3 regions of the Plantactinospora sp. B24E8 genome follow, and region 1 is predicted to be linked to each of the others. Evidence: riboswitches for the same ligand, from Rfam matches in the RefSeq annotation. Region 1 holds a riboswitch; each other region holds the start of a gene.
The links. A riboswitch is a leader RNA that binds a small molecule or an ion and turns the genes downstream of it on or off. The one in region 1 is predicted to bind S-adenosylmethionine.
Positions count from the first base shown of each region.

Region 1 (7,271 bases):
GCTGCGTGAGGAGTTGGTGATCGCGCTGATCCGGTCGCTGCCGAAGGCCGTACGCCGGAACTTTGTCCCGGCGCCGGACTATGCGCGGGCGGTGCTGGCCGCGATCACGCCGGGGCGGGAGTCGCTGCTCGACGCGGTGACCCACCAGCTGCGCCGGCTGACCGGGGTGACCGTGCCCCGGGAGGCGTGGGACCTGGCGAAGCTGCCGGCCCACCTGCGGCCCACCTACCGGGTGATCGACGACGACGGCGAGCGGACGGTCGCCGAGGGCAAGGACCTGCCGGCGCTGCAACGCCAGCTCACCACCCAGGTACGTCGGATGGTGGCCGCCGCCGCGCCGGAGGTGGAACGGACCGGGCTGCGGGAGTGGAGCATCGGCACCCTGCCCCGCTCGATCGAACAGGTCCGGGGCGGCTACCTGGTGACGGCGTATCCGGCGCTGGCCGACGAGGGCGAGAGCGTGGCGGTCCGGGTCTTCGAGACCGAGGCCGAGCAGCAGGTGCAGATGTGGGCCGGCACCCGACGGCTGCTCCGGCTCGGCCTCGGCTCGCCGGCGAAGTTCCTGCAGGGCCGGCTGAGCAACGAGGCCAAACTGGCGCTGAGCCGCAACCCGCACCGCACCGTGCAGGACCTGCTGGAGGATGCCGCCGACGCCGCGGTCGACAAGCTGGTCGCCGACGCCGGCGGACCGGCCTGGGACGCCGAGGGCTTCACGGCCCTGCGGGACCGGGTACGGGCCGACCTGATCGACACCACCTTCGCGGTGGTCGACCGGGTACGTCGGGTGCTGGCCACCGCGTACGCGGTCGAGCAGCGGCTGGGCCGGACCAACAGCCTGGCCCTGGTGTCCGCACTCGCCGACATCCGGGCCCAGCTCTCCGCCCTGGTGCACCGGGGTTTTGTCACCCAGACCGGGTACGCCCGCCTCGCCGACCTGCCGCGTTACCTCACCGCCATCGAGCGCCGCCTCGACCGGTTGCCGCAGAACCCGGGGCGGGACCGGGAGCAGCAGGCCCGGATAGCCCAGGTCCAGAAGGAGTACCAGGAGATGCTGGCCGCCCTCCCCCCGGCCCGCCGGAACGAGGAGGCGGTCCGGGAGATCCGCTGGATGATCGAGGAACTGCGGGTCAACGTCTTCGCCCAGGCGCTCGGTACGCCGTACCCGATCTCGGAGCAGCGGATCTACCGGGCGATGGACCTGGCCGAGGGCCGCTGACCCGCACCACCCGCGCGGGTCCGGACGGGCGGCGCGACGCCGGAGATTGACGTATCGAAATTGGTTCCCTTAGGCTGGGCAGGTCGGCGGCGGTAAGCGCTTTCCATTTCCCCGTTCCTCCAGTCCGGGAGCGCCCGTATGAGACGCCACCGCACGACCGTCCTCGCCCTGCTCGCGATCGTGACCCTGTTGCTGGGCACGGCGCCCGTCCCCGCCTCGGCCGCACCCCGGTTCCGGGTCCTGGTCTTCTCCAAGACGACGAACTTCTACCACGACTCGATTCCGGCCGGCATCGCCGCGATCCAGCGGCTCGGCGCCGAGCACAACTTCGAGGTCGAGGCGACCACCGACGCGGCCGCCTTCACCGACGCCAACCTCGGCCGCTTCGACGCGCTGGTCTTCAACAACACCAACTCCACCCCGGAGTCCGGTGACCTGCTCGACGCGGCGCAGCGGGTCGCGTTGCAGAACTTCGTCCGGGCCGGTGGCGGCTGGGTCGGGCTGCACGCCGCCTCGGCCAGCGAACGCGACTGGGCCTGGTACGAGGGCCTGGTCGGCACCATCTTCGACTTCCATCCCGACTTCTCCGCCACCGGCGGCACGTACCCCGGTCGGATCAAGGTGCTGGACGACGCGCACCCGTCCACGAAGGACCTGCCGGAGCTGTGGGAGCGCGGCGAGGAGTGGTACAACTGGCGCACCAACCCGACCGGGAAGGTGCACACCCTCGCCCAGGTCAAGGTCCGGGACGGCATCCCCGGGCTGGACGAGGGGCACGACCACGCGTACTCGTGGTGCCAGAACTACGACGGCGGCCGGTCCTGGTTCACCGCCGGCGGGCACGCCGGCTCCGCCTTCGCCGAGCCGGCGTTCCTGACCCACCTGCGCGGCGGCATCGAGTGGGCGGCCGGCGCCGTGCCGGGCGACTGCGGCGCCACCCGGACCGGCGACTTCCAGCGGGTGCCGTTGGTTACCGAGGACCTGGCCGACCCGTTCGAGCTGGCGGTGGCACCGGACCGGCGGGTCTTCTACATCCAGCGGACCGGCGCGGTCAAGGTCATCGACCAGGAGACACTGGCCGTCCGTACGCTTGTCGACTTCGCCTACACCCCGACCCAGACCAGCCAGTCCGACGGGCTGCTCGGGCTGACCCTGGACAACAACTTCGCCACCAACAACTGGCTCTACCTGCTCTGGTCGGACAAGACCGCCAACCAGCTCAACCTGTCCCGGTTCACGGTCGCGGGCGACACGATCAGCATGGGCAGCGAGCGGCGACTGCTGACCATCCCCACCTACCGGGGCGAGGGCCGGGCCAACTCGCACATGGGCGGCTCGTTGGCCATGGACCGGCACGGCAACCTCTACGCCGGCATCGGGGACAACACCGATCCCTTCGAGTCCGGCGGCTTCACCCCGATCGACGAGCGGGCCGGCCGGCGGGCCTGGGACGCGCAGGCCACCTCCGGGAACACCAACGACCTGCGGGGCAAGATCCTGCGAATCACCCCCCGCGCCGACGGGACGTACGCGGTGCCGGCCGGTAACCTCTTCGCCCCCGGTACGGCCCGGACCCGGCCGGAGATCTACGCGATGGGGATGCGCAACCCGTTCCGGATCACCGTCGACCCGCTCACCGACGCGCTGCTGGTCGCCGACTACGGGCCGGACGCCCGGGCCGCCAACCCGAACCGGGGGCCGGAGGGGACGGTGGAGTTCAACCGGATCACCAGTGCCGGCAACTACGGCTGGCCGTACTGCACCGGCGACAACGTGCCGTTCAACGACTACAACTTCGCCACCTCGACGCCGGGGCCGAAGTTCGACTGCGGCGCCCTGGTCAACAACTCGCCGAACAACACCGGGCTGACCAACCTGCCGGCGGCCCGCCCGGCACTGGTCTGGTACGCCTACTCGGCCTCGGCCGCCTTCCCCGAGCTGGGCACCGGCGGCGGCGGGCCGATGAGCGGCCCGGTCTACGACTACGACCCGGCCAACCCCAGACCGACGAAGTTCCCGGAGTACTACGAGGGCAAGTGGATCGTCTACGAACTGACCCGGCAGTGGTGGAAGACGCTGTCAATCCACGACACGGCGCAGACCTTCGCCGACCCGCGCTTCGGCCCGACCCGGGTCGGCGACCTCCAGTCGATCAACGGGATCTTCGGTGACATGAGCTGGATCCAGCCCTTCGAGGCCGAGTTCGGCCAGGACGGCTCGCTCTACGTGATCGACTTCGGGGTCGGCAGCGGCAGTGGCCGGGGCGGCAGCAACGAGGGCGCCGGGATCTACCGGATCGACTACGTGGCGAACGGCCGGCCGCCGGTGGCGAAGGTGGGCGTGGACCGCGACAGCGGCCCGGGACCGCTGACGGTGCGGTTCTCCAGTACCGGCTCCGCCTCCGCCGACGGCACGCCGATCACGTACGCCTGGGACCTCGACGGGGACGGCGACACCGACTCGACGGCGACGAACCCGACGTACACGTACTCCGAGCGGGGTCAGTTCACCGCCCGGCTGACCGTGACCAGCGCCCGTGGGCTCAGCTCGGTGGCGACCGCGCAGATCACGGTCGGCAACACCCGGCCGGCGGTGGCGTTGAGCGTGCCGAACGGCGGCTTCTTCGACTTCGGCGACCAGATCCCGTACGCGGTGACGGTCACCGACCCGGAGGAGAGCGGCATCGCCTGCGACCGGGTGGTCACCCAGACCCACCTCGGCCACGACAGCCACAGCCACCCGATGGACAACTACCTCGGCTGCTCGGGCACGGTCACCACGGAGGCGAACGGTGGGGACGGACACGGGCCCGGCCAGAACCTCTACACGGTGCTGACCGCCCAGTACACCGACGGCGGCGCGGCCGGCGGGGTGCTGGCGCTGGTCGGCTCGGTCTGGCACGAGTTGCAGCCGAAGAACAGGGAGGCGGAGCACTTCGACGCCGCCCAGGGGATCCAGGTGCTGGAGCGGACGACCGCCCGGGCCGGCCGGCGGGTCGGCGACGTCGACCACGGCGAGTGGATCAGCTTCGGTCCGGTGAACCTGACCGGGATCGGCTCGGTCACCGCCGCGGTCAGCTCGGGCAGCACCGGCGGCACCGTCGAGTTCCGGGCCGACTCGCCGACCGGGCAGCTGCTCGGCACGATGCCGGTCGGCAGCACCGGCGGCTGGGACAACGTGGTCTCGCCGACGGTCAACCTGGCCAACCCGGGCGGGACGTTCACCCTCTACCTGGTCTTCGTCAACCCGGCGCAGGCCGGCGGCACACCCGACCTGCTCTCCCTGGACTGGCTGCGCTTCAACGGCGCGGGGGTGAAACGGGAGACCGGCGGGACGGTCTCGGTCACCGCGAACCCCCGGACCGGGACGGCGCCGCTGTCGGTGGCGTTCACCGGTACGGCCACCCCGGCGGCCGGGCGGACCATCACCGACCGGGCCTGGGACTTCGGTGACAACACCCCGGTCGTGCACGGCACCTCGGCCACCCACTCGTACGCCCGGCCGGGTACCTACACGGCCCGGCTGACGGTCACCGACAGCGCCGGAGCCACGATGTCGAGTCATCTGACCATCACGGTCCGCTAGGTCTGAACGGTCCGGAGGGCACCTTCCTGCCGCCCGGGCGGTAGCCGGTGGCACGGAAGGGGCCCTCCCGGCCAGGCGGCCGGGCGAAGCGTGGCAAGGATTACAGCGCCAACCGCGCTGACCAGTTGGAACGTCGGGCCACCGGCTGCGTAGACTCTGCACCGGCCATCCAGAGCGACCGAGAGACCTGGCTCGTCGACGTCGCAGCAACCCCCCACCACGGGTGCGGGTGCTACCGCCAGGACCGATGGAGGTTCGCAGTGCCTACCACCCGGGCCGAGCGGTCGAGCCGGCTCCATGTCACCTGGCACCGGTGGCGTCGACATGTCGACCTGTGCCGGATCAGCACCATGCTCTGTCGCGGTCACGCCTGACCCCGCCCGCCGGTCGGCGGATCTCCGACCATCTGATTGATCCCCTCGAGGCGGTTGACCTCGACGCTGCGGCACGCCCACGACCGGTGCACGGTCGCGGGCCGCGCGTCCGTGTCGGCGTCGCCCGCCGGATATTTCCTGGAGTTTCCACACAATGCGCCTCAACACCCTGACCACCCGCCTGCTCTCCGGGGTCGCCGCCGTCGCGTTGCTCGGTGCGGTCGCGGCCTGCGGCGGAGGTTCCGCCGACAGCGCCGACAACCCGTACGACCTGCTGCAACCGGGCACGCTGCGGGTCGGCACGCTGACCGACGCGCCGCCGAACGTCTTCCTCAAGGACGGGAAGTTCACCGGTTTCGACAACGACCTGATGACCGCCGTGGCGCAGAGGCTGGGCCTGAAGGTCGAGTTCGTCGGCACCGAGTTCTCCGCACTGCTCGCCCAGGTCAACAACCACAAGTTCGACGCCGGCTCGTCCTCGATCACCATCACCGAGGCGCGGAAGAAGACCGTCGACTTCACCAACGGCTACGACTTCGGCTACTTCGGACTCGACGTACCGGCCGGCTCGCCGATCAGGAGCTTCGCCGAACTGAAGGGCAAGCGGGTCGTGGTGGTGCAGGGCACCGTCCAGGACGACTACGCCACCGCCGAAGGGCTCGACCCGGTCCGGGTGCCGGACTACAACGGCGCGATCAACCAACTCAAGGCCAAGACCGCCGACGCCTGGATCGCCCCGGCCGAGATCGGTGAGAAGTCCGCGCAGGACAGTGGCGGGAAGATCGTACTGGCCGAGAAGCAGCTCAGCTCGGCGCCGACCGCGTTCGCGGTGGCCAAGGGGAACGACCCGCTGCGCGAGGCCCTGAACAAGGCGCTCGACGAGGTGGTCCAGGACGGCACCTGGACCCGCCTCCAGGACCAGTACTACCCGGGTCGGCCGATCCCGGAGACCTTCAAGCCGGGCAGCGGCACCGTGACCTTCCCACCGGTGCAGGCCGGCGCTGGCAGCACGCCGAGCGGCGCCCCGACCGCGCCGGCCAGCCCGACCGGTACGCCGGCGGCCTGACCCTCCACAGGAGACGAGCGAGCAGAGACAGGTGGAGCGATGGAGACGCTGAGGACGTTGTGGGAGACGTTCTTCGACCTGGAGTCGATGCGCGAGGCGCTACCCGAGATGCTCACGGTCGGGCTGCGTAACACGCTGCTGCTGGCGCTCGTCTCCGCGATCCTGGGGACCCTGCTCGGCATGCTGCTGGCCGTCGCCGGCCTGGCCCGGACCCGATGGTTGCGCTGGCCGGCACGGATCTACACGGATGTGTTCCGGGGGCTGCCGGCCGCGGTCACCATCCTGCTGATCGGGGTCGGGTTGGCCCCCCTCGGGCTCGCCTGGTGGGGACCCAACCCGTACCCGCTCGGCATCCTGGCCCTGTCGCTGATCGCGGCGGCGTACATCGGGGAGATCTTCCGGTCCGGCATCCAGAGCGTGGAGGCCAGCCAGCTGGAGGCGACCCGGGCCCTGGGGCTGTCACACGCCGCCGCGATGCGTCTGGTCATCATCCCGCAGGGCGTACGCCGGGTCCTGCCGGCCTGGGTCAACCAGCTGATCGCCCTGATCAAGGACTCCAGCCTGGTCTACTTCCTCGGCCTGGTGGCCAGCCAGCGGGAGCTGTTCCGGATCGGCCAGGACTACGCCGCGAACACCGGAAACGAGTCGGCGCTGCTGCTCGCCGGCCTGTGCTACCTGGCCATCACGGTGCCGCTGACCCACCTCGTGAACTGGGTCGACCGGCGGTTGCGCGACGGTCGGGCCGCCGGGCCGGAGCCCGAGGATCCGCTGGCGCCGGCCGGCGAGACCCCACTGCCCACGTCGACGGAGGGAGGCCCCCATGTCCGACGGTGACCGAGCCGAGCCGTCGACGGACCGGGTCGGCGACAACCGGACCGTGGCGGTGACCGACCTGACGTCGCCGGCCGTCTCGTCCGACCCGGCCGCCGGCCGGGTCTTCGAGTCGGTGAGCGTCGCCACCCGGGACGTCCACCTGGCGTTCGGACGCAATCCGGTGCTGCGCGGCGTCGACCTGGAGGTCGGCCGCGGC
Region 1 covers NZ_JBDPMH010000002.1:425,106-432,376, reverse strand. The annotation lists gene hrpA (ATP-dependent RNA helicase HrpA) at 1-1,216, shown strand, start outside; gene ABGB21_RS05730 (ThuA domain-containing protein) at 1,355-4,801, shown strand; SAM riboswitch class I at 4,964-5,055, shown strand; gene ABGB21_RS05725 (ABC transporter substrate-binding protein) at 5,330-6,241, shown strand; gene ABGB21_RS05720 (amino acid ABC transporter permease) at 6,281-7,075, shown strand; gene ABGB21_RS05715 (amino acid ABC transporter ATP-binding protein) at 7,062-7,271, shown strand, end outside.

Region 2 (7,271 bases), on a different contig from region 1:
CTCCGCTCCGACCAGCGCAGCCCGTCCTCGCGTACCCGGTCGGCGAGGTCGAGTTTGGTGTACGTCGGCCGGCCCACCTCGTGGTACTTCGCCTTGACCCGGTCCAGGTAGCCTCGCGCGGTGGCGGGCTGGATGCCGACCTTGCGGGCCGCCGCGTTCAGGGTCATCCCCGACGCGTACGCGACGAGCACCGCCCGTTCCTGCGGGGCGAGCCGGGGCCGGTCCGGGCGGGTGTCGGACGACCAGGCGAAGGCGAGTTCGGGGGAGTGCGCGACCTCGCCCCGGGCGACGGTACGGATCGCCTCGGCGAGCGTCGGCAGGTCGTGGTCCTTGGTCAGATATCCGGACGCCCCGGCCCGCATCACGTCGACCCCGTGCACGGCGTGCGGTACGACGCTTACGACCAGCACCGCCCGACCGGTCGCGACGAGCCGGTGGACGTTGTCGACCGGTGCGGAACCGTCCGCCAGGAGCAGGTCCAGGACCACCACGTCGGCGGGTTCCCGTTCGGCGGCGAGCAGTCGGTCGACGGTCGGGGCCGCGCACTTGAGCCGCAGGTCGGGGGCGGATCCGAGCCAGGCGGCGACACCGTCCAGCAGCATCCGGTCGTCGTCGACGACCGAGACGGATATCAACGACACTCGCTGGCACCTCACCCTCGGCGGCGATCGCGACGTCGGGATCGATGGATGGCGGGAACCGGATCCTAGACCGGTGAGGATGTCTCGTCAAGACAACACTTCTGCACTCTGGTACCAGTTGACCACGGTGCGTGACCATCGCCCCGGAGTCCGGGGGAACATCACGCGGAACCGGCCGGCCGGTGGTCCGACCGGCGGGCGGAGTGGGGAGGCACCTGGTGAACGGGACGACGGTCGGATTCGTGGAACTCGTCCGCGCGGCGGTGGCCGCGGGTCGCCCGGCCCGGGTGCCGGTCACCGGGGCCAGCATGCTGCCGGCACTGCGGTCCGGCGTGGTCCTTGTCGAACCGGTTCACTGGGGCGAACTGCGCCCCGGCGACGTGGTCGCGTACGAACACGAGCGGAACATCGTCGTACGCCGGCTGGTCGCGCAGCTCGGCGACCGGCTGCTCACCGCCGGCGACAACCTTCCGCTGTACGACCCGCCGGTGCCCCGCCACGCCCTGGTCGGTCGGGTGTCCGGGGTTCCGGACGAGCCGCCGTCCGGGCTGCCCGACGGGCTGTCCGGGAGGCTCGGCCCACGGGGCGGCTGCGGTGGCCGCCGGCCGGTGCCACCGCTGCGGAGCGTCACGCTCTGGTTGGCCGGTGCGGCGGCCCGGACGATCGAGGAACGGGACCACCCGGCGCCGGAGACCGGGGTGCTCGACGGGGTGCTCCGGGTGCGCCACCTGGCGGACCGCACCCTCGACCCCGAGCGGTTGGCCCGGGCCGTCCACGCCCTGCCGGGCACGACCGTCGGCATCTCCGCCACCGCGGTACGGGGGGTGGCCGGACTGCGGACCGGGCTGACGGATCCGGGACCGCGTGCGACGGCAGGCCTGGACATCGTGCTCGGCTGCCGGTACGCGCCGCTGTCGGCGCCGCACCCCCGACCCGACCGGGAACCGCCAGCCACCGCTGCCGTCGACCCCGCTGCCGGCGGTCCGGTGGCGGACCGGTGGCAGCAGGGCGAGCCGCTCCTGCCGGCCGACGCGGTACGGCACCACCTGCGGGTCGGCCCGCCGCTGTGCGACATCCCGGCCCCGGTGGCGGTCCGTGCCGTCCTCGCCGCCTTCGGCGTCGGTGTGCCGTACGCACTGGCGGCCGTTCCGGCGATCACGCCGGTCGCCCTACCGGCGGGGGCCCGCTGACCGGGATCTAGCTCACAGGGCCAGCCGACCCGGGACACGGGGCGGGGTGGACCCGTAGACTGAGCCGACAACTTCATACCTCATCCAGAGGGGCTGAGGGATACGGCCCGTTGACGCCCCGGCAACCACTTCGCTGTCTCGATGACGAGGCCCCGCGAGGCAGGTGCCAATTCCGTCCCCGCCGCGTGGTGCGGCGCAGGGAAAGATGAGAGGACGGCCTCGACATGACGTCGATCATCGACGCGACCCACGCCCAGACCTCCCCGGTGGCCCCGAACCCCGCCCGTGTCCTGGTCTGTCGTGGCTGCGGCACCGAGTACCCGCTCGTCGCGCAGCACGCCTGTTACGAGTGTTTCGGCCCGCTGGAGGTCGGCTACGACCAGGCCCTGCTGGCCCGGGTCACCCGTGCGCAGATCGAGGCCGGCCCGGACAACCTCTGGCGGTACGCCGCCCTGCTGCCGACCGGTCAGGACCCGAGCACCCGGGTCACCCTCGACCCGGGCATGACCCCGCTGGTGCCGGCCCTCGGTCTCGCCGCCGAGCTGGGCATCCGGGCCCCGCTGTGGGTCAAGGACGACAGCGCGAACCCCACCCACTCGTTCAAGGACCGGGTGGTGTCGGTGGCGTTGACCGCCGCCCGGGGACTCGGCTTCACCCGGTTCGCCTGCGCGTCGACCGGCAACCTGGCGAACTCGGTGGCCGCGCACGCCGCCCGGGCCGGCGTACCGTCGATCGTTTTCATCCCGAGCGACCTGGAGCAGGGCAAGGTGGTCACCACCGCGGTCTACGGCGGTGACCTGGTCGCGATCGACGGCTCGTACGACGACGTCAACCGGCTCTGCGGCGAACTGGTCGAGACCGACGAGTTCGAGGACACCGCGTTCGTCAACGTCAACGTCCGGCCCTACTACGCGGAGGGTTCGAAGACCCTCGGGTACGAGGTGGCCGAGCAGCTCGGCTGGCGGATCCCCGAGCAGGTGGTGATCCCGATGGCCAGCGGTGAGCTGCTCACCAAGGTCGACAAGGCGTTCAGCGAGCTGGTCGAGATCGGACTGGTCGAGGCGCCGGCGAAGGGGTGGAAGGTCTTCGGTGCCCAGTCGGCCGGCTGCAACCCGATCGCCACCGCCCTGCACGCCGGCACCGACGAGATCACCCCGGTCCGGCCGACCGGTATCGCGAAGTCGCTCAACATCGGCGACCCGGCCGCCGGCCTCTACGCCCTGGAGGCGGTACGCCGTACCGGGGGCTGGATGGAGTACGTCGACGACGACGAGATCCGGGCCGGGATCCGGCTGCTGGCCCGGACCACCGGCGTCTTCGCGGAGACCGCCGGTGGGGTCACTGTCGCGGTGTTGAAGAAGCTTGTGGAGAACGGTCGACTCGACCCCGACGCGGAGACCGTCGTCTACAACACCGGCGAGGGCCTCAAGACCCTGGACGCGGTCGCCGGTCAGGTCGGGCCGACGTACCGGGTCAAGCCGTCGCTGCGCGCGGTGCGCGACGCGGGTCTGCTGGGCTGATTTCCAGAAAACTCGGCTGATTCCCAAAAATCTTGCGCCACGTGTCCGTGTGGCGACCGAGCAGATGCACGTGCAACTTGCAGGTGAGATCCGTTCGGTCGCCCCGGAACGTCTCCGACAACCCCTGACGGATGCGGTGTGTAGCTGCCGTTTTGCCGCAGGTGACGAAAACACTCCGCCAGGGACTTGACGGCTGCATCTGCAGGACGCAAGATGCTCCGTGCGGGAGGGCGCTTCGCCGTAGACTTTCTAAGCTCTTACGACCCAGCGCCGGAGGCGTTGTGCGGGCGTCCCTCCCGACCAAATCTTTGTCCACCGGTTGACGCCGGCGATCGATCGCCGCCAACCGGTGTTTTCTGTTCAACGACGCTCCGGTCGCCGGGTAACGGCGATAATCGGTCGCGATCTCGGCGCCGCTTCGGCACCCTCGGTTCATGGACATCGTGGTCAGCGCCTTCGACCCGCACGACGACACCGCCGTCGAGCAGGCGTACCGGATCCAGACCGAGGTCTGGGCGGACCAGCAGCCCGACGCGCCGCCGTACTGTCGTCAGCGTTTCGTCGGCGGACTGCGGCATCCGATGCCGGGCGACGAGCAGCGGCACATGCTGGCGTACCTCGACGGCGTGGCCGTCGGCTACCTGGAGATCCGGCTGCCGCAGTTGGAGAACCGGGAGAACGCCCAGGTGACCCTCTCGGTGCTGCCGGCGTACCGGCGGCGCGGGGTCGGCCGCGCGCTCTACGACCACGCCGTCCGCCTCGTCCGCGCCCTCGGTCGCAAGCGTCTGCTCGGCGAGGTGTTCACAATGAACCCGGACGGCGCCGCGACAAGCGCCGGTGACGCCTTCGCCGCCGGGCTGGGGGCGCACGCCGCGCTCACCGACATCCGTCGTCGACTCGACCTGACCCGGCTCGACGAGCCGGAACTCGACCGGCTGTTGGCCGCGAGCCGGGCCCGCGCGGACGGCTACACGACGGTCTTCTGGACCGGTCGGACCCCGGACGAGTATCTCGCCGACGTCGCCTACCTGGACAGTCGGCTGATCGAGGACGCCCCGCTCGGCGACGTGACCTGGGAACCGCCGGTGCCGGACGCCACCCGGATCCAACAGGCGGAGGACGCCCTGATCGCCCGGGGCTCCCACTGGTACAACTGCGGCACCCGGCACGACGCCACCGGCCGGCTGGTCGCCTGGACGGCGATCAACATGAGCGCCAGCTCCGACACACACGCCTTCCAGTCGATCACGCTGGTCGAGCCGCGCCACCGGGGTCACCGGCTGGGCACCCTCGTCAAGATCGAAAATCTCCGGTACGTCATGGCGCAGCAGCCGGCACTGCGGATCATCGACACCCACAACGCCGCGACGAACAGCTACATGATCTCCATCAACGAGGCCCTGGGCTTCCGCGCGGTCGGCGGCCTGACCAGCTGGCAGGTGACCCTGTAGGTGCCGTCGCCCCGGTGACCTGCCCGATCCTCCGGGCAGGTCGGCGCGGGTCGCAGGCTGGGCCGGGGCGGGCGGCTGCGGCATGATGACGGGATGACGGAGACCCCGCACCCGCTCTTCACCCGGCACGCCGACACCCTGGAGCGTGCGCTGACCGCCATCACCGAACGCGGCTACTGGTCGGCCTATCCCGAGTCGCCCAGCCCCCGGGTGTACGGCGAGACCGCCGCCGCCGACGGCGAGGCCGCGTTCCGCGCGTACCTGGCCGGGAAGTTCCCGCTCGACCAGCCCGGCACCGTCGACTGGGTGACCACCGAGACGAGCCCGTTCGGCATCGAACTCGGCGTGCAGTACCCGCACGCCGACGCCGAGACCCTGCTCGCCGCCGCCGCGACCGCGCTGCCCGGCTGGCGGAACGCCGGCCCGCAGACCCGGGTCGGGGTCTGCCTGGAGATCCTCGCCCGGCTGCACGCGCACATCTTCGAACTCGCGAACGCGGTCCACGCGACCAGCGGCCAGGCCTTCGTGATGGCCTTCCAGGCCGGCGGGGCACACGCCCTGGACCGGGCGCTGGAGTCGCTCGCGTACGCGTACCGGGAGATGACCCGGCACCCGGCGGCCGCGACCTGGGAAAAGCCGGCCAAGGGCGAGCCGCTGCGGATGGCCAAGACGTTCCACGTGGCGCCGCGCGGGGTGGCGCTCGCCATCGGCTGCAACACGTTCCCGACCTGGAACACCTACCCGGGTCTGTTCGCCTCGCTGGTCACCGGCAACCCGGTGGTGGTCAAGCCGCATCCCCGGGCCGTGCTGCCGCTCGCCATCACCGTCCGGTACGCCCGCGAGGTGCTGGCCGAGGCGGGCTTCGACCCGAACCTGGTGCTGCTCGCCGCCGAGGCGCCCAACGAGCGGCTCGCCTCCACCCTCGCGCTCCGCCCCGAGGTGCGGATCATCGACTACACCGGCTCCACCGAGTACGGCGACTGGCTGGAGGCGAACGCCCGGCAGGCCGTCGTCTACACCGAGAAGGCCGGGGTCAACACGATCGTGGTCGACTCCACCGACGACTTCGCCGGCATGTGCCGCAACATCGGCTTCTCGCTGGTGCTCTACAGCGGACAGATGTGCACCACCCCGCAGAACATCCTGGTGCCGGCCGCCGGCATCAACACCGACCAGGGGCACAAGAGCTTCGACGAGGTCGCCGCCGGGATCGCCGGGGTGGTCGGCAAGCTCACCGGAGACCCGGCCCGGGCGGTCGAGCTGACCGGCGCGGTGGTCAACGACGGCGTACTGGCCCGGCTCGACGAGGTTGCCGGGGTCGGCGAGGTGGTGCTCGCCTCCCGGACGGTCGACCACCCGACGTACCCGGGCGCGGTGGTCCGTACCCCGCTGATCGTGAAGCTCGGCGCGGACGCCGTGTCGACGTACGGGCGGGAGTGGTTCGGCCCGATCTCGTTCGTGATCGCCACCGACTCGACCGAGCACAGCCTGGCCCTGTTCCGGCAGACCGTCGGTGAGCGGGGCGCGCTGACCGCCGCCGTCTACGCCACCGACGAGGCGGTACTCGACGCCGCCGAGACCGCCGCCATCGAGTCCGGGGTGCACCTGTCCTGCAACCTCACCGGCGGCGTCTTCGTCAACCAGTCGGCGGCCTTCTCCGACTTCCACGGCAGCGGCGCCAACCCGGCGGCGAACGCCGCCCTCACCGACGGCGCCTACGTCGCCAGCCGCTTCCGGATCGTCCAGTCCCGCCGCTGAGCGGCGAGGAAGGCCCCTTCCCGCCTCGGGAAGGGGCCCCTCCTGGCCGGCGCCGGTGGTGGCGTGCGGGTCAGGCGGCCCGGGACATCTGGAGTTCGCGCAGGGCCGGCACGGTCGGGTGCGGCACGCGTACGCCGGTGTCGACAAAACCGAGCCGCTGGTACGCCCGTACCGCCCGGTTGTTGCCGACCACGACCTCCAGCAACAGTTCGGGCCGTCCGACCGCCCGGGACCAGTCCGCCACCGCGTCGACCAGGGCGGCGAGCAGACCGGTGCCCCGCCAGGCCGGGGTGAGGTAGACGGCGAAGACGACCGTACGCCCGGGTTGGCCGGGTGCGGCCTGGCCGCCGGCGTGCCCGACCAGCCGGCCGTCGACCTCGGCGACGAAGGCGGCACTGCGGTGCCCGGTCGCCATGGTCGCGATCCGGGCCGCGTACTCGGCGTGTGACCGGGCCGCCGCGTCGGCGAGGGTCTCCAGGAAGGCCAGCGGCGAGTCGGCGAGCATCTCCAGTCGGAGTGCCCGCATCCGGGCGGCGTCGGTGAGCCGGATCCGACGTACCGTCGGCGGCCCCGGCGGGTGCGGGAGCGCGCTGGTCGGCAGCGGTGGTTCGGCGGGGCCGTCGGGCGGTGGGCCGGCGGCGGTTTCCGGAGCGGGAGCCGACACGTCGGTCATGGTCGCACGTCGTAGCCGGGAGCATTTCGACGGGTCAC
Region 2 covers NZ_JBDPMH010000049.1:90-7,360, forward strand. The annotation lists partial or broken gene ABGB21_RS34855 (response regulator transcription factor) at 1-641, opposite strand, end outside; gene ABGB21_RS34860 (S26 family signal peptidase) at 860-1,831, shown strand; SAM riboswitch class I at 1,909-2,043, shown strand; gene thrC (threonine synthase) at 2,056-3,351, shown strand; gene ABGB21_RS34870 (GNAT family N-acetyltransferase) at 3,786-4,802, shown strand; gene paaN (phenylacetic acid degradation protein PaaN) at 4,896-6,560, shown strand; gene ABGB21_RS34880 (GNAT family N-acetyltransferase) at 6,631-7,233, opposite strand.
Region 2: linked by a shared signal. The riboswitch ahead of thrC (threonine synthase) and the one ahead of ABGB21_RS05725 (ABC transporter substrate-binding protein) in region 1 are both predicted to bind S-adenosylmethionine.

Region 3 (7,271 bases), on a different contig from region 1:
GAGCGCAGCACGTCGAGGCAGAGCCGGGAGGCCGTGGTGGTGAGCCAGGCCCGCAGGTCACGTACCTCGGCGCGGGCCTGCGGGGTGGCCAGCGCGACGGCGTACCGGAGCCAGGTCTCCTGTACGACGTCCTCCGCCTCGGCCCGGCTGCCCAGCATCCGGTAGGCGACCGCGGTCAGGTGGTCCCGTTCGGCCTCGAACTCCGTCGCCAGGTCCCGCACGTCGGCCTCCCCGTCCGCTCTCCGGAGTGCTCGCTACGACGATGACAGAGGGCGGTCGGCGCGGTGTGACCGGGCGGGCCGGACAGATTCCCGGCCCGGGTCCGGGTGTCGTCGGGCACCGTTGCGGGTACCGGTGATTCCTGACTGATTGTTCTGTTCCGGAGGTTGGCGCCGGTCCCAAGGTGAACAGCAGGTGAATGACGGGTGAACCGGCTCTGACCAGGGGTGGGCCGGGGAAAATCCCGATCCGAGGTTTCCTAGCATCTCCCAGGGGCAGCCTCTTGCGGCCCGCCACCCGTCCGCCGACGCAACGAGGTCCGTGCCGTGAAGTTTTCGCTCCGCCCCTCCGAGGGCGCCTTCTACGAGTTGTTCACCCGAGCCGCCCACAACCTCGTGCGTGGCACCGAGCTCCTCAACGAGCTGGCCCTGCCCGGGGTCGACGTCCAGTCGGTCAGCGAGCGGCTCAGCGAGGTCGAACACGACAGCGACCAGATCACCCACGAGCTCTACAAGAAGATCAACTCGACGTTCGTCACCCCGTTCGACCGGGAGGACATCTACCGGCTCGGGTCGCTGCTCGACGACGTGATGGACCACCTGGAGGCGGTCGGCAGCCTGCTCTACCTGTACGGGCTGACCAAGCTCCCGTCACTGCCCCGGGAGATGCACGAGCTGGTCAACGTCCTCGACCAGCAGGCCAAGCTGACTGCGGACGCGATGCCGCGGCTGAAGGCGATGAAGGACCTCGAGGACTACTGGATCGAGTGCAACCGGCTGGAGAACGACGGCGACCAGGCGTACCGGATGCTGCTGGTCCGGCTCTTCTCCGGCGAGTACGACGCGCTCACCGTGCTGAAGATGAAGGAGGTCGCCGACGAGCTGGAGGCCGCCTGCGACGCCTTCGAGCACGTCGCCAACACCGTCGAGACCATCGCGGTCAAGGAAAGCTGACCGGTGGAACCTGAACTCATCGCCGTGCTGGCGGTGATCGCGGTCGCGTTGGTCTTCGACTACACCAACGGCTTCCACGACGCCGCGAACGCGATCGCCACCAGCATCTCCACCCGCGCCCTCACCCCCCGGGTGGCCCTGGCCATGGCGGCCATCGGCAACTTCATCGGCGCGCACTTCGGCGCCGGCGTCGCCAAGACGGTCGGCAGCGGTCTGGTCGACCTGCCGACCGGGGTCTCCAGCCTCGGCATCGTCTTCGCCGGGGTGATCGGCGCGATCACCTGGAACCTGATCACCTGGTACTTCGGCCTGCCGTCGTCCTCCTCGCACGCACTGATCGGCGGTCTGGTCGGCTCGACCCTGGCCGCCTCGCACACGGTGCTCTGGGGAGGCATCGGCCGGGACGTGGTGCTGCCGATGATCCTCTCGCCGCTGGTCGGCTTCATCCTCGGCTACATCGTCATGATCGCCGTACAGTGGATCTTCCGGAACGGTCAGCCGGCCAAGCTCAACCGGGGCTTCCGGTGGGCCCAGACCGCCTCGGCGGCGGCGATGTCGATCGGCCACGGCATGCAGGACGCCGCGAAGACCATCGGCATCGTGGTCCTCGCCCTCTTCGTCGGTGGCTACCAGAACAGCGCCGAGCACATCCCGGAGTGGGCCTTCTGGACCTCGGCGACCGTGCTGGCGCTCGGCACCTACGCGGGCGGCTGGCGGATCATCCGTACCCTCGGGCGGAAGATCATCGACCTGCGCCCGCCGGAGGGCTTCGCGGCCGAGAGCGTCGCCAGCGCGGTCCTCTACTTCAACGCCCTGGTGCTGCACGCCCCGATCTCCACCACGCACACCATCACCTCGGCGATCATGGGCGTCGGGGCCACCAAGCGGCTCTCCGCCGTACGGTGGGGCGTCGCCGGCAACATCGTCGGCGCCTGGATCCTCACCTTCCCCGCCGCCGGCTCCATCGGCGCCATCATGTACTTCCTGGTGAACCCGCTCTTCTGAGCCCTGCGAAAAGGGGCCCCTTCCGCACCGCCGGCGGCAGCCGTCGGTGCGGAAGGGGCCCGCGCCGATCTCAGGGGTAGGTGACGCCGATCTGCTCCCGCACGGTGTCCAGCAGCCCCATCACCTCGGTGGTGGCCGAATGCGGCACCAGCGGACTCTCCAGCAGCCCCTCGGCCAGGCAGCGCTGCACCTCGGCCGCCTCGTACTGGTAGCCGGAGCCGATCAGCTCCACGGGCAGCGGCTCCGGGTCGGCACCGTCGCGGTGCAGGGTCACCCGACTCGGCCGGTAGAACGGCGAACCCAGCTCAATCCGTCCGGTCCGGCCGCTGATCGTCGCCGCCACCGCGGTCGCGCCGATCATGCCGCAGGTCAGGCTTGCCACCGCGCCCGAGTCGTAACCGAGGACGAGCCCGGTGTTCTCGTCGACCCCCTCCGGGCTGATCTTCGCCCAGGCGCGGACCTCGTCCGGCGCACCGAGCAGCAGATGCGCCAGGCTCACCGGATAGACCCCCAGATCCAGCAGTGCGCCACCACCGAGGGCCCGGGCCCGCATCCGGTGCTCCGGCGGGAACGGGCCGGCGACCCCGAAATCCGCCTGCACGGTGGTGACCTCGCCGATCGCGCCGTCGTCGATCAGCTCCTTGACCCGGCGTACGACCGGATTGCACCGCATCCACATCGCCTCCATCAGGAAGCGGTTGTTCGTCCGGGCAGTGTTGATCAGCTCCCGCGCGCCGGCCAGGTCGAGGGTGATCGGCTTCTCCACCAGCACCGCCCGGCCGGCGGTGAGGCAGGTCATCGTCGCGTCGTGGTGGGCGGCGTGCGGGGTGGCGACGTAGACCACGTCGATGGTGTCGTCGGCGGCCAGTTCCTGCCACGACCCGTACGCCCGGGGGATGCCGTGCCGTTCGGCGAAGGCACGGGCGGAGTCGGCGGTACGCGAGCCGACCGCCACCACCTCCGCGTCCGGCAGCAGACGGAGGTCTTCGACAAAGGTCCTGGCGATGTTGCCGGTGGCGAGGATGCCCCAACGTGTCATGGCAGGGACGGTAACCGAGCCGGTCAGCGGCACCGTAGCGGCCGGGCAAGATCGTGGGCTCGGTCGCTCGGGCACTACCCTCGCAGCATGCCGAACCACAGCTCCGGGGAGCTGACCTTCCCCGCCGGGCCGTCCTTCGCCGAGCGGGCCCGGCGGTTCCACGCCGAGGGACGGCCGCCGGCGCCGGCCCGCCGGGCGGCGACCGTACCGCTGCTGCGGCCAGCCCCGTCCGGCGGTGCCGGCTTCGAGGTGTACCTGATCCGCCGGGCCGCCACCATGACCTTCGGCGGCATGTACGCCTTTCCCGGCGGCAGCGTCGACCCGGCCGACTCGTCGGCGCGGCTCGACTGGGCCGGCCCCGGCCCGGAACAGTGGGGCGAGCGGCTCGGGCTGCCGCCGGCCGAGGCACAGGCGCTGGTCTGCGCGGCGGCCCGGGAGGTCTTCGAGGAGGCCGGGGTGCTGCTCGCCGGCCCGCACCCGGACGAGGTGCTCGGCGACGTCAGCGGCGACGAGTGGGAACGCTGCCGGCAGGCGCTGGTCGACGGTCGGACCAGCTTCGCCGAACTGCTCCGGGACTGCCGGCTCACCCTCCGCTCCGATCTGCTGCTGCCGTGGAGCCGGTGGATCACCCCGGAATTCGAGGCGCGGCGCTTCGACACGTACTTCTTCCTCGCCCTGCTGCCGGAGGGGCAGCGCACCCGGGACGTCTCCGGCGAGGCCGACCGGACGCTGTGGCTGTCACCGGCCGACGCGGCGGCCCGGGCCACCGCCGGGGAGCTGACCATGCTGCCGCCGACCCGGGTGACGCTGACCGAGATCGCCGGCTGCGCCGACCTGGCCGCGCTGCCGACCGTCGCGGCACGGCGGGACCCGGCCCGGCCGATGATGCCCCGGCTGGAGCCCGACCCTGACGGCGGCGCCCACTTCGTGCTCGACTGAGCCGCCTGGACGGACCGTTCCGGTGGACGTTGCCGGCGCCCTCCCCGTGCTACCGTGCCCGACACAGGTCATGAGTGCCAGCGCGAAGCCCCGGCTTGCTGGCCGGCAACCCTCCGTTCGCGGGCGGGGTGCTCCGGGTGAGGACCGGGCCCGGCACGAGGTGTCGGGCAAGCCGTCGAACGGGGGGCGCGTACCAATCATCGTCAGACACCGCAGGGCCGGGTTCCCGGCTGGACGTAACCCGCGGATCGGAGTTCGACCATGACGGCGCCGCCGATCCGTCTCGCCACAGTGGACGATGCCGAGCGGATCGCCGGGTTGCACGCCGACAGTTGGCGCCGCCACTACCGGGGCGCGTACGCCGACTCCTACCTGGACGGCGACGTCGAAGCCGACCGTCGGGCGGTGTGGCGCAGCCGGCTGACCGCGCCGGACGGTACCCGGACGCTGCTCGCCGAGCACGGGGAGCGGCTGGTGGGTTTCCTTCACGTCGTGTTCGACCACGACACCCGGTGGGGGAGTCTGGTCGACAACCTGCACGTCGTACCCGATCGACACCGCACCGGCGTCGGCACCCGGCTGCTGACCCGCGCCGCCGAAGCGGTGACCGACCGGGCGGTCGGCGCCGGAATGTACCTCTGGGTGTTGCGGCAGAACACCGGGGCGCAGGCGTTCTATGCCGCGCGGGGCGCGATCTGCGTGGAGACGGCCACGGTGGAGCCGCCCGGCGGCGATGCCAGCCGGCTCGACGGCACGCCGCGGAAGCTGCGGATGGTCTGGGCCGACAGCACGGTGCGGTGCCCGCCCAGCGAGCGGCGCTGACCCTCGCTGATCTGGGTGGTGCGAGGAAGGGGCCCTTCCTCACCACAGCTGTCGCCCCGGTGGCAGGAAGGACCCCTCCGGACAGCTCAGCCGAAGCGGCCGGTGATGTAGTCCTCGGTCTTCTTCTCGCTGGGGTTGCTGAAGATCTTCTGGGTGTCGTCGTACTCGATGAGTCGGCCCGGGTCACCGGTCCGCTCGATCGAGAAGAACGCGGTCCGGTCGGAGACCCGGGCCGCCTGCTGCATGTTGTGGGTCACGATGATGATCGTGTAGCGGTCCTTCAGCTTGAACATCAGGTCCTCGATCGCCAGCGTGGAGATCGGGTCCAGCGCCGAGCAGGGCTCGTCCATCAGCACGACCTGCGGTTCGACGGCGATCGTCCGGGCGATGCAGAGCCGCTGCTGCTGACCGCCGGACAGGCCCGCGCCGGGCTTGCCGAGCCGGTCCTTGACCTCGTCCCAGAGGTTCGCCGAACGCAGTGCCCGCTCGGCCGCCTCCTCCAGGATCGACTTCTTGCGTACGCCGTTGAGCCGCAGCCCGGCGACCACGTTCTCGAAGATCGACATGGTCGGGAACGGGTTCGGCCGCTGGAAGACCATGCCGATCATCCGGCGGACCGCGGTGACGTCCACGTCCCGCTCGTAGATGTCCTGGTCGTCGATGGTGAGCCGGCCGTCGACCCGGGCCCCCGGCAGCACCTCGTGCATCCGGTTGATGGACCGTAGGAAGGTCGACTTGCCGCAGCCGGAGGGGCCGATCAGCGCGGTGACGGTCTTCGGCTCGACGGTGAGGTTGATGTTCTCGATGGCCTTGAAACCACCGTAGTACGCGGTGACGTTTGTCGCTGCGATGCGCTTCGCCATGATGATTTTCTCCTCCTCCGGTCAGCGGCCGAACCGGTTACGGCGGGCCAGCAGTTTCGCCGCGATCGTCAGGACGAGCACGAGGGCGACAAGGGTCAGCGCCGCCGCCCAGGCACGGGCCGGGGCGTACCGTGACGCCTCTCCGGCCTGCTGGTAGACGTAGAGCGCCAGCGACGACTGGTTGTTCTGGAACGGGTTGAAGTTGATCGCCGCGCCGCCGCCGGCCACCAGCAGCACCGGCGCGGTCTCACCGGCGGCCCGGGCGACGGCCAGCATCACGCCGGTGACGATGCCGGGCAGCGCGGTCGGCAGGACGATCCGCAGGATCGTCTTCCACTTCGGAACGCCGAGCGCGTACGACCCCTCGCGCAGCGGCGCCGGCACGAGCCGGAGCATCTCCTCGGTGGAACGGATGATGGTCGGCAGCATCAGCACGCTCAGCGCCAGCGAGGCGGCGAAGCCGGAGTAGCCGGGCCGGCCGTTGTTGAAGTACGGCGAGACGATCAGGATCCAGAACGCCAGCACGAAGAGGCCGGCGACGATGGACGGGATGCCGGTCATCACGTCGACGAAGAACCGGATGGTCTGGGCGAAGCGCCCCCGGCCGTACTCGACGATGTAGATGGCGCAGGCGATGCCGAGCGGCACCGTGATCAGGGTGGCGATGCCGACCTGCTCCAGGGTGCCGATGATGGCGTGGTAGGCGCCGCCGTTCGGGTCCCGGGCCGCGATGTTGTTCATCGAGGTGCCGAAGAAGTTGCCGTCGAGCCGGTCCATACCCTTGTCGACCAGGGTCCAGACCACCGAGACCAGCGGCAGCAGGGCGAGCACGAACGCGGAGTGGATCAGCGCGCTCCAGATCCGGTTGCGCGCCTGCCGCCGGCCCTCCACGGCGTTGCTCGCCGCGAAGAGGCCGACCAGGTAGAAGAGGACGGCGAGGGCGACCACCAGGGCGGTGCCGCCGATGTCGGTGCCGTACACGAGTCCGGCGGCGACGGCCACCGCCGCCACCGCGATACCGATGGACGCCGCCAGCGGCAGCCGGCGGGACCGTAGTTGGGGGCTCTGCCCCGGCGCGACCGGAGGTGCACTCAGAGTGGTCATGCTGCGGACTCCGTGAACTCCCGGCGCCGGTAGATGATGGCCCGCGCGGTCATGTTGACGATCAGGGTGATGGAGAAGAGCACCAGGCCGGAGGCGATCAGCGCGCCCCGGCCGACATCGTTGGCCTCGCCGAACGCGTTCGCGATGTTGGCGGCGACGGTGTTGCCGCCGCTCTCGATGATGTTGAACGAGATCTTCGAGACGATGCCGAGGGTCATCGCCAGGGCGATGGTCTCGCCGAGCGCCCGGCCCAGGCCGAGCATGGTGGCGCCGATGACGCCGGGCCGGCCGTACGGCAGTACCGCAGTCCGGATCATCTCCCACTTG
Region 3 covers NZ_JBDPMH010000049.1:29,398-36,668, forward strand. The annotation lists gene sigJ (RNA polymerase sigma factor SigJ) at 1-221, opposite strand, end outside; gene ABGB21_RS34970 (DUF47 family protein) at 546-1,172, shown strand; gene ABGB21_RS34975 (inorganic phosphate transporter) at 1,176-2,177, shown strand; gene ABGB21_RS34980 (Gfo/Idh/MocA family oxidoreductase) at 2,248-3,216, opposite strand; gene ABGB21_RS34985 (NUDIX hydrolase) at 3,304-4,155, shown strand; SAM riboswitch class IV at 4,222-4,335, shown strand; gene ABGB21_RS34990 (GNAT family N-acetyltransferase) at 4,417-4,977, shown strand; gene pstB (phosphate ABC transporter ATP-binding protein PstB) at 5,064-5,840, opposite strand; gene pstA (phosphate ABC transporter permease PstA) at 5,862-6,944, opposite strand; gene pstC (phosphate ABC transporter permease subunit PstC) at 6,941-7,271, opposite strand, start outside.
Region 3: linked by a shared signal. The riboswitch ahead of ABGB21_RS34990 (GNAT family N-acetyltransferase) and the one ahead of ABGB21_RS05725 (ABC transporter substrate-binding protein) in region 1 are both predicted to bind S-adenosylmethionine.